4 regions of the Peribacillus sp. TE19612 genome follow, and region 1 is predicted to be linked to each of the others. Evidence: a T-box and tRNA genes for the amino acid it is inferred to sense, from the RefSeq annotation. Region 1 holds a T-box; the other regions hold tRNA genes.
What was found. A T-box is a leader RNA that pairs with one kind of tRNA and senses whether it is charged. The one in region 1 lies ahead of argS (arginine--tRNA ligase), so its partner is inferred to be a tRNA-Arg.
Positions count from the first base shown of each region.

Region 2: it has a tRNA-Arg gene. The T-box ahead of argS (arginine--tRNA ligase) is inferred to sense a tRNA for this amino acid. The anticodon was not compared.
Region 3: it has a tRNA-Arg gene. The T-box ahead of argS (arginine--tRNA ligase) is inferred to sense a tRNA for this amino acid. The anticodon was not compared.
Region 4: it has a tRNA-Arg gene. The T-box ahead of argS (arginine--tRNA ligase) is inferred to sense a tRNA for this amino acid. The anticodon was not compared.

Region 1 covers NZ_JBWCCL010000014.1:84,496-87,707, reverse strand. Annotated here, with positions in the region: gene desA (Delta(5) desaturase DesA) at 1-247, shown strand, start outside; gene ACZ9AO_RS21860 (response regulator) at 341-886, shown strand; T-box leader at 954-1,172, shown strand; gene argS (arginine--tRNA ligase) at 1,213-2,886, shown strand; gene ACZ9AO_RS21850 (hypothetical protein) at 2,968-3,212, opposite strand, start outside.
Region 2 covers NZ_JBWCCL010000008.1:21,271-24,482, reverse strand. Annotated here, with positions in the region: gene rpoN (RNA polymerase factor sigma-54) at 1-1,199, opposite strand, end outside; tRNA gene ACZ9AO_RS15010 (tRNA-Arg) at 1,513-1,584, opposite strand; gene clpP (ATP-dependent Clp endopeptidase proteolytic subunit ClpP) at 1,874-2,479, shown strand; gene ACZ9AO_RS15000 (HPr family phosphocarrier protein) at 2,580-2,837, opposite strand; gene whiA (DNA-binding protein WhiA) at 2,858-3,212, opposite strand, start outside.
Region 3 covers NZ_JBWCCL010000002.1:112,275-115,486, forward strand. Annotated here, with positions in the region: partial or broken gene ACZ9AO_RS03870 (DUF421 domain-containing protein) at 1-437, shown strand, start outside; gene ACZ9AO_RS03875 (recombinase family protein) at 790-1,230, shown strand; tRNA gene ACZ9AO_RS03880 (tRNA-Arg) at 1,585-1,658, shown strand; gene ACZ9AO_RS03885 (hypothetical protein) at 1,837-2,037, shown strand; gene ACZ9AO_RS03890 (hypothetical protein) at 2,602-2,853, opposite strand; gene ACZ9AO_RS03895 (DUF2087 domain-containing protein) at 3,125-3,212, shown strand, end outside.
Region 4 covers NZ_JBWCCL010000002.1:107,510-110,721, forward strand. Annotated here, with positions in the region: gene ACZ9AO_RS03840 (Ger(x)C family spore germination protein) at 1-379, shown strand, start outside; gene ACZ9AO_RS03845 (XTP/dITP diphosphatase) at 595-1,212, shown strand; gene ACZ9AO_RS03850 (metallophosphoesterase) at 1,209-1,712, shown strand; tRNA gene ACZ9AO_RS03855 (tRNA-Arg) at 1,893-1,966, shown strand; partial or broken gene ACZ9AO_RS03860 (ferritin family protein) at 2,613-3,212, shown strand, end outside.

The sequences.
Region 1 (3,212 bases):
CCTTACTGGTAATATCGGTTACCATCATGTTCATCATTTAAGTCCAAGGGTGCCTAACTATAAATTGGAAATGGCGCATAATAATACGCAGCCTTTAGAGAACGTTCCGACGATAACTCTTGCAACAAGCTTGCGCTCACTCCGTTTCCGTTTATGGGATGAGGAATCCAAGAATTTCGTCAGTTTCAAGGACATAAAATATTTAACGAAAAAAAGTGTTCCCACTCAAGTGAAATCTGAACTGTAACGTTCATGTATCATTCCAGACTCCCTTAATAATCCTCGGATTTGGGGAGTCTTTGCTTCATATAAGGAACTCGATAAAGGAGAGAACTTAATAATGATTCGAATTGTCATTGCAGAGAATCAGCAAATGCTATTAGAGGCAATAAGTTCTCTACTCAATCTTGAAGAAGATATAGAAATTGTCGGGCAAGCCAGTAACGGAGAAGAAGCGATGGCTCTTGTACACCAATTACGGCCTGATGTGTGTATCATGGATATGGAGATGCCTGTAATGAACGGACTTGAGGCAGCAGAAGCATTAAGGTCATTTGAATGCAAAGTGGTCATTTTAACGACATTTCGAAGGACTGGTTATTTTCAACTCGCGTTAAAGGCTGATGTAAGTGGTTATTTATTGAAGGATAACCCGGGTGAAGAGTTAGCCTACTCGATTCGCTGCATAATGGATGGCAAGCGAATATACTCCCCAGAGCTTATTGATGGGCCTTCCAGCCATAATGGCCGGGAAATGGGAGTGTTAGGGCTGTTAGCCGATGGTCCACCATCCAATATTGAGCCGTCCAATCAACGCGGCACAATTGGGACAGTAAGGAAGTATTTTTCGACGATCAAGGATAAAATGAAGTTACCGGCTGGTTAGGATTTGTTTCTTAAATTCTGTTGACACGTTTTTTTAAATTGTGTACGATGGATTAAATTATAATATTGAAAATTCTGAGATGAAGAGAGTAGTTCATTTTGAAATGGAAAGCGAGTTAGGGATGGTGGGAGCCTAATGCAGGTCGGATGAATGAAGCGCACTTTGGAGAAATTTCTTGAAACGTTCAGTAGGGAATATCGGGGAGTCACCTCGTTAACAATGGAAAGTGGCCGCAATTTGTGGCAACTAGAGTGGTACCACGGGAATTCATGCTCTCGTCTCTTATTTAGAGGCGGGGGCTTTTTTGTTTAGGAGGGAAAATGTCGATGAATAAACCAATTGCAGAATTGATTTCAACTGCTTTGAACAATGAAATGCCAGCAAGTGAAATAGAAAAATTAATGGAAAAGCCGAAAATGATGGAGTTAGGTGATGTCGCCTTTCCGTGCTTTACTCTTGCGAAAAAATTCAAAAAATCGCCTCAGGTGATTGCGTCGGAAATAGCCCAACAATTAAACAGTACGTTGATTCAGGAAGTGAACGTAGTGGGAGGTTATCTGAATATCTTCGTCAATCAGCAGATGGTGACGGAAAATGTGCTGCAAACGATATTAAGGGAAAAGGATCAGTATGGTTCGATGCAGACTGGAAAGGGAAATGTCGTGATTGATTATTCCTCCCCGAATATTGCCAAGCCTTTTTCCATGGGGCACTTACGCTCTACGGTCATAGGGAATGCACTGGCCAACATTGCCGAAAAAAATGGCTACAATGCCGTGCGTATCAATCATTTAGGAGATTGGGGCACGCAATTCGGTAAGTTGATTGTCGCGTATAAGCTGTGGGGGGACAAAGAGGCAATCGAAGCTTCGCCGATTCAGGAATTATTGAAAATCTATGTGAAGTTCCATGAAAGAGCAGAAACCGATGAATCATTGAATGAACAAGCACGCGCAAGCTTCAAGTCGCTTGAAGACGGGGACGAGGAAGCACTGGCATTGTGGAAATGGTTCAGGGATGCGTCTTTAAAAGAATTCGAGACGATTTATGATTTATTGGGCATCCGTTTTGATTCCTATGCCGGCGAAGCATTTTACAATGATAAAATGGATGCGGTTGTCGGGGAACTAAAAGAAAAAGGCCTGCTTGCCCTATCCGAAGGTGCCTATGTCGTGCAATTGGAAGATATGCCGCCGTGTTTGATTACGAAAACGGATGGTGCGACACTTTATGCCACACGTGATTTAGCTGCAGCCATGTATCGTAAAAAACAGTATGAGGCAAAGAAAACATTTTATGTGGTCGGAAATGAACAATCCCTGCACTTTAAACAGCTCTTTAACGTCATTGAAAAAATGGGGTATGAGTGGTCAAAAGACTTACAGCACGTAGCATTTGGCATGATGCTAAAAGACGGTAAGAAAATGTCGACCCGTAAAGGGAAAGTCGTGCTGCTTGCGGATGTATTGGCAGAGGCGATCGAAACTGCGAAGCGCAATATTGAAGAAAAAAATCAAGCGCTTGAACAGAAAGAACTGGTTGCAAGACAAGTCGGTGTCGGAGCGGTAATCTTTAATGATTTAAAAAATAACCGCATGAACGATATTGATTTTTCATTAGAGCAAATGATGAATTTTGAGGGAGAAACGGGCCCATATGTACAGTACACATATGCGCGAATTTCCTCCTTGCTTGAAAAAGGTGATTTTAAAGAGCAGGACATCCAATATGACACTTTAGGCGAATATGCGTGGCCAGTCATCCAGCTGCTGGAGCAATACCCGATCATTGTCCAAAAATCATTTGAACAAGCCGATCCATCACAAATCGCGAAATTCAGCTTGCATGTATCTCGTGCATTCAATAAATATTATGCACATTCAAAAATCTTAGTGGAAGATGAATGGAAACAAATGAAGCTCTCATTCGCTTTTTCCGTTGCGATTGTATTGAAGGATGCGCTAAGTTTATTGGGAATTTCAGCGCCGAATAAAATGTAATGATGTCTATAAAAGGAGCCATTTTGTTTCAAAATGGCTCCATAATTTATCAGATAAATCCTGGCATGAACGTATGCTCTTTTATTTTAGAAGAAAGGTATCTGTCATGGGCTGTCCTTTTTTCTCCCATGTAATATGCAACTTGTACACATGCTCTTTTTTTGGAGGATCTCCCAAATAAAAATCCGTTGATAATGGATTTAATTTTGTAATAGAGCCATCTTCACTTTTTCCTTCTGTAAATCCCTTATGTTCCACTACTATTTTTCCATTATCAGTAAAGGTTACTTCTTTTATCTTGACCTTGCCACCAGACTTTTGTTGAA
Region 2 (3,212 bases), on a different contig from region 1:
TTATTTTCCCCATTGATGGCTGCCTGGAGGCTCTTTTTCGCCTGCATGCCCGACATATCCTCATCAAGGCCGACCGACTGTAAAGAAGTAGTGAAAAATATCCGCATCTCTATCGTGCCAAATGGTGTCTGTACGTACTTCCCTTTAACCGCCCGGCTTACTGTGGACTCATGTATGCCAAGTTCGTCTGCGATTTCTTTCATCGTCATCGGCTTCAAATAGTTCAGGCCATGATGAAAGCACGCCGGCTGTTTTTCGACGATGCACTGAATAACCTTCAATATCGTTTCTTTTCTCTGTTGGATTCCTCTGGAGATCCATTGGTATTCCTGCCACTTATCCTGGATAAACCGCTGAACTCCCTGATCCTTATGGCTCTTCATTCGGTTTAAATATCCTTTATCCACATTAAGATTGGGTGTGTTACCATCATAATTCCCGACAAGCAGCATGCCATCCCGAACTTCCACGACCACATCCGGCACTATATAAGAAGGTTTTTCCTGAAAAAAGAGTGATGCCGGACGCGGGTTCAACGTCTGGACATAATCAAAGACTTCTTGAATCTCCTTCAGTGTAACACCGATTTTCTTGCTTAGGTCTTTCCAGCGCTTTTCAGCAAAATCGAGGAAATGGTTTTCTATGATCGATTCCGCCAGCAGATTCTCCCCTTCTGCTTTCACTTGAAGCAAAAGGCACTCTTGAAGATTCCTCGCTCCAATACCATGCGGCTCAAGCTCCTGTAAAAGCGAGAGACTCTCTTCCAAAACGGCCGGAGCTATGCCTGGGATGCATATATCATCCAGCTGAGTCCTTAAGTAACCGTTTTCATCAAGGTTATGAATTAATAGAAGCATTGCCTTCTGCTGCTCACCGGAAAACTGCTGGTGATTCACCTGGGACATGATATGCTGTTCAAGCGATATGGTATCTTCACTGATCTGTTCAATCCAATAGTTGGCATCATACGTATTTTTAAGAGTCCGTTTACCTTTTTTGCGGTCAAAAGTTGGCTGAAATAAAGAAGATGTTGGCTGATCTATGGACAGTAATGGGTTCTCCACCATTTTATTTTCTAAAAAAGCCGATAGCTCCTGCGAGGAGTATTGCAGCAATGTAATAGCTTGCATGAGCTCCTGGGTCATTGCCATCTTTAATGTTTGCTGTTGAAAAAGTCCTGCTTTCATATTCATACTCATCGATTCATCCCTCCCCCACTCCATTTTACATTATCAGGAGAAAATTCTACACAAAAACCCATGAAAACGCTTACGATTTTTTTCTGAATAGTTTATTTGTTTTAAATACTATATGTTAGAAACGCAAATTTAACAACTACTTTATTGAAAAATCACCATTTTTCAATAGTGTGGGCGAATATTTTCAAGACAGGACCGACATTACAGGATTCGATGGAATATTACGGAAAATGAGCAAATTCAGCAAAAATTTTAACTCTCCTAAAAATGACAAATAAAAAATCCCCCGCTTTATTAAGCAGAAGATTGGTAATGCCCTCGGCAGGAATCGAACCTGCATTTCAAGCTTCGGAGGCTTGCGTTCTATCCGTTGCACTACGAGGGCGTAATAGAAAATATTTTTTCAACAGACTTCATTATATGATAGAATCCCCTCCTTTGCAAGGGTTATCAGGTTTAAAACTTTATCATTTGGGTATTATGGGTAATGTGGAAATTCATCCCTGTGCGGCATAATATATAAAATAATCTATCAGGAAGGAGCCTTAGCCAGAAAATTGTCGAACAAATTATCCATAATAGGGTTTGTTTTGTTTGACCTAAATTGACCAAAAAGTGTATCATACATACATAAAGAATTTAAATGATTCTCTTAATCGAAGGAGGAAATGAACATGAATTTAATTCCTACAGTTATCGAACAAACAAGTCGTGGGGAGCGTGCCTACGATATTTACTCCCGTTTATTAAAAGACCGGATCATTATGCTAGGAAGTGCAATTGACGATAATGTTTCCAACTCCATTGTTGCTCAATTACTATTTTTAGAAGCGGAAAATCCTGAAAAAGATATCACTCTATACATCAACAGCCCTGGCGGAAGCATCACTTCCGGTATGGCCATTTACGATACCATGCAATATATCAAGCCTAATGTATCGACAGTATGCATCGGTATGGCCGCTTCCATGGGTGCTTTCCTATTGGCCGCTGGCGAAAAAGGCAAACGTTATGCGTTGCCAAACAGTGAAGTCATGATTCACCAACCACTTGGAGGAGCTCAAGGTCAAGCTACGGAAATTGAAATTGCTGCCCGCCGTATCCTTCACTTGAAAGATAAGCTGAACCAAATCTTGGCAGAACGTACGGGACAACCTATCGAAGTCCTTCAAAGAGATACGGAACGTGATAACTTCATGACTTCCGAAAGAGCTCTTGAATATGGCTTGATTGACAAAGTCATCACGCGCAGCGTTCTTGATGATAAAAACTCTAAGTAATCCTGCAACAAAAGAAAGGCTCCGGAGATCGCCATAAGCGACCTCCGGAGCCTTTTTTTCATGATAAAAGAAAAGGATGCACATTTAGGCATCCCCTTTTTTAACCCTCTTGCTGAACGAACTCTTCCAATGCTTCTAACGCTTCTTTTTCATCGCGTCCTTTGACGATTAACTTCACGGACACGCCAGAACTGATGGCTAGGCTCATTAATCCCATTATACTTTTTGCATTCACTTTCTTTCCTTCTTTTTCAAGAAAAACATCTGAATGAAAGCGGTTAGCTTCTTGTACAAAAAGCGCCGCCGGCCGAGCTTGCAAACCCGTTTTCAATTTTACCTCAACTTGTTTCTCCACCATCTTGATCTCCCCTGTTAGCTTTATTTTTTCGCAGCAATAGCCTCTCCCCCACGGAGCCTGTCAGCTATTTCATCAATCTTTCGCAATCGGTGATTAATCCCGGACTTACTGATGGTTCCTCCGGATACCATTTCCCCAAGTTCCTTTAAGGTTATATCCTGAAACGCTATCCTAAGCTCCGCAATTTCCCGAAGCTTATCCGGTAAAATGCTAAGTCCTACCGTATCCTCGATATAATGGATATTTTCAACCTGGCGCAATGATGCCCCGATCGTTTTGTTCAAATTGGCTGTTTCACAATTCACAAGTCGATTCACTGAATTACGCATATCACGGACAATCCGTACATCCTCGAACCTTAATAAAGCTGAATGG
Region 3 (3,212 bases), on a different contig from region 1:
GAGATCCCACAATTGTGATGCAAAATGGAAAAATATTAGGATGAAACATGAATAAAATGCGATATACATTGGATTATTTAAATCAACAACTAAGGGAAAGGGATATTTTTAACATTGAAGAGGTTCTATTTGCCACAGTTGAAACGAATGGAACGTTAACAGTACTAAAAAAGCCGCAATTTAGGAATGTTACAAAACAGGATTTAATGATTGCGGTAATGCCTGAACAGAAGTTACCCATTGAACTTATTATGGATGGAGAAATAATTAAAGAGAATTTAGAACAAAATAATATAACGTTTTCATGGTTAGAATCAGAGTTAATAAAACGTAATTTATTAAAACATGATGTTGTTTATGCAGTACTGGCTGCCAATGGTAATCTGTACGTTGATACATTTAGGGATCATATTCATTCCCCTATTGATAAAGAATAATTATTTCTTTAAAATATTCACAAGTATATTATCGTTGGATTTTTGTTGTGATTTTTTTGTCTGTTAAGAATTTCCATCATCACAGTTTATGTCAACTCTGAGATAAGTCTTATAGGACTAACGGGTGCTTTACTTCAATAAGGAGTAAAGCTTTTTTGGTGTACTGGTTAGGTAACCGGTTGAAGGAGAATGCTTTTCCTATTACCGATAGACTACACTTTAACGGTAATTAACAGGTGCATAACAAAATCCACTCATATCAATGGTTACAAGATGCTCATTTATTACCGTTTGACCATTACCGTAATTGTCGTTAAATGTGATTATAAATAACGGTAAAGGAGTGGTTTAAATGAAAACGGTTGGATACATACGAGTAAGTAGTGAAGGGCAAAACATTGCACGTCAAAAGAAGTCCTTGAAAGAAGCAGGTTGTTCAGACTTTTTTATTGAGAAGATAAGCGGTGCTTCAATGGATCGTCCAGAACTTCAAAGAATGTTAGAGGAACTTGAAGAAGGAGATATAGTCATCATTCATGAAATTAGTCGCTTATCTCGTTCAACAAAAGACTTATTAACAATCGTTGAAATGATTCAAAGAAAAGGAGCGGGACTAAGGTCAATGACAGATAAGTGGCAAGACCTCTCTGACGATAATCCTATGAGTGAGCTTCTATTTACTATTTTTTCAGGATTGGCACAGTTTGAACGGAAAATGATAAAGCAACGCCAAAAGGAAGGTATTGAGATTGCAAAAGTGAAGGGAAATTTAAAGGGCGAAAAACAAAGTTAGTTGAAGGTGGAAAAGAGGAACAAAGAATGAAGGCTATCATTGAAGCTTATAAACAAGGTAAGTCTATAAATGATATTCGTACTACCTTTAAGGTAGGAACAGGCACAATTTACAGATTGTTGGAGAGGGGAGGAATTAAGTAAGAAAGAAGGCACTTTTGTGTCTTTTGTGCTATGGGGGCATATCACCAAATGGAGAGAAGAATTGGTTGAATTAGTTGGTAGCTCTATCACCCCTGCAATCATTAATCTTTATTAATTAATAACTATGTATTGAAATCTTTAATTCAATTGATTATAATAAAAAAATGAAATGACGGTCTAAGTTCGAAAAGTGACCGTTATACAGCAATATGTCTCAGTAGCTCAGCTGGATAGAGCAACGCCCTTCTAAGGCGTCGGTCGGGAGTTCGAATCTCTCCTGGGACACTAACTTAAAAAAGCCAAAACCTTCTAAAGGTTTTGGCTTTTTTACTTTTTTGGGTTGTTTAAGCTAACGAGGGTCATTTCGATTTGCATCCTTTTAACCATGAAATTTTTTATTTCATATTTATCGCAGGTGGATGACCATTTATGTCGAACTTGTAATAAATAAGGAGATGTTTAAATGAATAAAGATAGATTATTCAAGTTCATTCAAACTTCCACTCGGGGCAATTTCTTCTCAGTCGAAATAACCGAAGATGGAACAGAAGTGGTTCAATTAGCCAAAGAGTTAGAAAAAGAAGGAAGAATCAAGTTGAGGGAATGTAAACGTAAAGAACAAGGTGTTTATTTGGAAGGAATACTTAAGTTTGTGCCTAGCTAATACTTAATGAGCTCTGCGAAGGATTTTTATAAGGAATTTGATAAAACATCCTTCGCGACGAAATGGGAAGCGGATTCCGAATAGTGAGGGTAAGGGTTGAATAAATTCATGAACGGTCGAATATTGTTTGGTTAGGGTCGATAAACTGCTCCGATCTTTATGGTTTTAACTGTAATCCTCACTGGATTGAAGAAATTTGCAGCGCTCCTGCCGAATAACTGGCAGCCGAAACACCAAAAATGCTTGCTTTGATGCGACTTGGCAGACAGGAGCGGATATCTGAAATCAACTTCCGCTTTCTCAAATAAAAACTGTAGGCAAAAAGAGTTCTATCTGAATTTTTAAACATAGTTGATTGGGCGGGTGTGCGAGACTCCTGCGGGAATAGCGAGTCCAAGGGAGACCCCACAGGCGCAAGTGCGCCGAGGGCGGACTGCCCGCGGAAAGCTAGTGCCTGGGGCAACGTTCAATTTGTACAAGCTAAAAAAACTGTAGGTAAAATCGACTTACATCGAATTTTGTCTACAGCTGAGGCATCCATACTTGGATGTCTTTTTTTCGATATCAAATTCTATTTAAGGTTTGGAGATTTTTTTTAATGATTTCACGGTTTTTGATTATTGCCGTATTCAATTCTTCGACGGTTGAACTTTTATCATCTGCTTCACTCATCTGCATCGATTGTTTTTGTATAAGTGATTCAATCGTATCGCGTAATTCTGGCAGTGAGACCTTGAATTGTTCGGATACATGTTGTAATGCCTTGTGTAAATCGGTGTTATGGATTGATGGAATCGCCTCGTTTTCCTCTTTCAATAAGATATCCTCCTCTAAAGCTTATTCACGTTTATAAAGCATATTATTGGGGAAATTCGGCTTATTATTCAGGATACCATATCGGCTTAGTGCCATGGGAACCGTAAAATGGAAGGTGAAATCCCTTGTCAGCTTTATGTTATGAAGCCCTCTGACTAAGATGGCCATAATTTGCTGGAGTTATAAAAAAACAGAAAAAACATTGACATAATACAAACAAATCAATATTATGTTTATTATATTATAAACTTTATAGGGAAGTGTTTGTTTAATGAAGGACGCGGAAATGTTTTGGAGCGCATCTCAGGATGAGCTTAAACAAGGGTACATCGAAGGTGAGAATCAATATGTTTGTTTGC
Region 4 (3,212 bases), on a different contig from region 1:
CATGTTTTTTTCTCTGAATAAACAAAAGGTAAGTGTTGAAATTATGGACCCCAAAACAAACATCAGAATATTGGAACAACAAAAGAAACCCTTATATGATTTAGAAGTTAAAGCAAATGGGATATTAAAACAAAATATAGATAACTTGGATATGGAAAAAATCGAAAAAAAGGTAGAAATAAAAATTAAGCAAGATATTTTAAAGACATTGGAGACGGGGGAAAAAATCAATACAGACCTTTTTAACATAAGTGAAAAGGCATACAGATACCATGTCAATAAGTGGGATAATAAAATTATTAATTCCTTTGATAAGACTTCAATAAATAACATAAAAGTAAATATCCATATTGAACATAGTGAAAATTACAAACGTTAGTTTATAAGTTTCAGGTTATTGCAGATGAGGGAGTTGTGTTAGACTTAACTTATCTGGAAAATTCAGCGGCTGTTGTTGATCATGATAGGCAGAGCTGAATCCGTCCGTTGGCACTGGAGAAGAAAGAGCTTTTACATATGACGAATGACAGCAAATTCTTTCTCAGCCCTAAAAGAGCTCCCGTGCCGATAAAATGAAAAAGGGTGAAATGAAAAATGAAGACAGTAATCATTGCAACGAAAAATAAAGGGAAAGCAAAGGAGTTCGAAAGCTTATTTTCTGCTAAAGGTTATGAAGTCAAAACACTTCTCGATGTACCGGATGCCCCGGATGTGGAGGAAACAGGCACGACCTTTGAAGAAAATGCGATCCTGAAGGCAGAGGCCATTGCCCATCAGCTAGGCCACTTTGTCATTGCTGATGATTCCGGATTGATTGTTGATGCATTGGAGGGCCGTCCAGGCGTATATTCTGCCCGCTATGCTGGAGAGGCCAAGAGTGATGAAGCAAACACGGAAAAAGTCCTCCGCGAACTGGTAGGTGTGCCAAAAGAGGCTAGGACGGCGAGATTTTATTGCGCCTTGGCACTAGCGTCACCCAACCAGGAAACGATTACGGTATCGGGATCGATGGAAGGCTTGATCACGGAACAGCCTTCAGGAACGAATGGATTTGGTTATGATCCCATCTTTTTTGTAGAGGAACAGGGCAAAACAAACGCTGAATTGACAAAAGAGGAAAAAAACAAAATCAGCCACCGTGCCAACGCATTGAGGGCTCTAGATGAAAAACTTGATCTATTTCTAAAAAGGGAAGAAGGAATGGGACGATGAAAGTGCTAATAATGAGTGACAGTCATGGCTTAACTCATGAAATCAGCATGATTGCCGACCGTCATAAACAAGAGGTCGCTGCCATGATCCATTGCGGTGATTCAGAGTTGGAAAGAAATGACCCTCACATGTCGGAGTTTTTGGCCGTTCGCGGGAATTGCGACTATGATTCGGCATATCCGAATGATATTGTGGAGAATATCTCAGGCAAGCGTTTCTTCGTAACGCATGGACACCTCTATAACATAAATATGACCTTGATGAACCTATCTTATAAAAGTGAAGAGACAGGGGCGGATATTATTTGCTTTGGTCACTCCCATGCTGCAGGCTCAGAGTGGATGGACGGCAAGCTCTTCATCAACCCGGGAAGCATACGGCAGCCGCGGGGACGAAAAGAGAAAACCTATGCCATTTTGGAGATTGGAAATGACCAACTTGAAATCATCTATTATGATCTTGAAGGAAAAATCGTTGAGGAACTAAGAAATGCTTATTGAATGGAATGACTTCATGTATAATGAACAGGAAGCGTTTTTCCCCGCTTCCTGGTTCTTTTTAAAAAAAAAACTTTTTTTGAAAAACCGTTGACTTCCTTTTGATATCCTACTATAATAAGAAGTGTCCTAAGGGAACAGTTAAGGTAATACATAAGTTTTACCGCAACTTATATCATAAACGTCTCAGTAGCTCAGCTGGATAGAGCAACGCCCTTCTAAGGCGTCGGTCGGGAGTTCGAATCTCTCCTGGGACACTAATCAAGCGGCTTTAAAGCCCGATACGTAAAACCTTCAATATCGTTTAGTGAAACGGTCATTATAATGGTCATGTAAGAAATTACACCGATTATTGACTTGTATTACTTACGATATAGGAGGTTTTTTGTTGTGACCAAAAGAAAAGGAATCTTAGATGTTAAAGTTGATGTAAAGAAACTACTTGATGAAACTACCTACACCCCGCTCTAACGCTCCCGAAATAGAAGATAAACAACTTATATTATCAAGTGACACTATGTTGATTACAAACGCTTTTGACGTTATTACAAGGCAAATGAAGGTAAGTGGTAATAGAAGTCGGACAATTAGTGATTACATTCTCCATGTAAAACATTTTCAATCAATAACAAAGGTGCAATTTGTTTCGGAAATTTAACGCAAGCTAATAAACCTCGTCTTTTTATATTGTCTGCTACAGATTGAGATAATGCTTCGAGTTTGTGGAGTCTAAGACAGAATAAAACAATGTAGCTGAAGTCAACGGGGGTGCAAACTAAAAATAAACCCTTCTATGACCTCCTATATAACTAACTACCCCCTCCGTGTCCTTGTCCTTGCACCCCCACCTATTTACAAAGCATATGATAAGTTGACTATTTAACATCGGGAGGACAATCAATAATGTATTCAAATGAAGATTTCTATAATTATAATCCATATTATAATGGATATTTTCGTCAAACGAATGACACCCAATTAGCAAGCGATATTCAGAAAGCAATTAATGCGGAGTTTAGTGCTATTGCTTGTTATGAAAAGTTAGCCAATATTGCACCTACACAGGATGAAAGGAACAAAATACTTGAGATTCAAAAAGATGAAAGACGTCATCTTGAAGAGTTCAGCGGAATTTATTCAAATTTAACAGGTAGGCAGCCCACTTATAAAATCACTGAAGAATGTCCTGAAAAGTATAGAGCAGGAATCGAATTTGCCTTTAAAGATGAACAAGAAGCCGTTGATTTTTATTTAGATATAGCAGATAAGGCACAGGATACTTTTATTAAAGAAAGATTTCGACGTGCAGCAGCAGACGAACAAAATCACGCTGTATGGTTTTTGTTTTTTTTTTCACAAAATCCAAAGTTAACGCACACCGATCGGCAAGTTGAAAATTACGGTGCTAAAGGGGCATTAAGTGCTTCAACATTGTCCTTACCTCAAATGCTGACTTATGCCCTTCAGGACGAATATTTGGCACAAGCAAGATATGATAATATT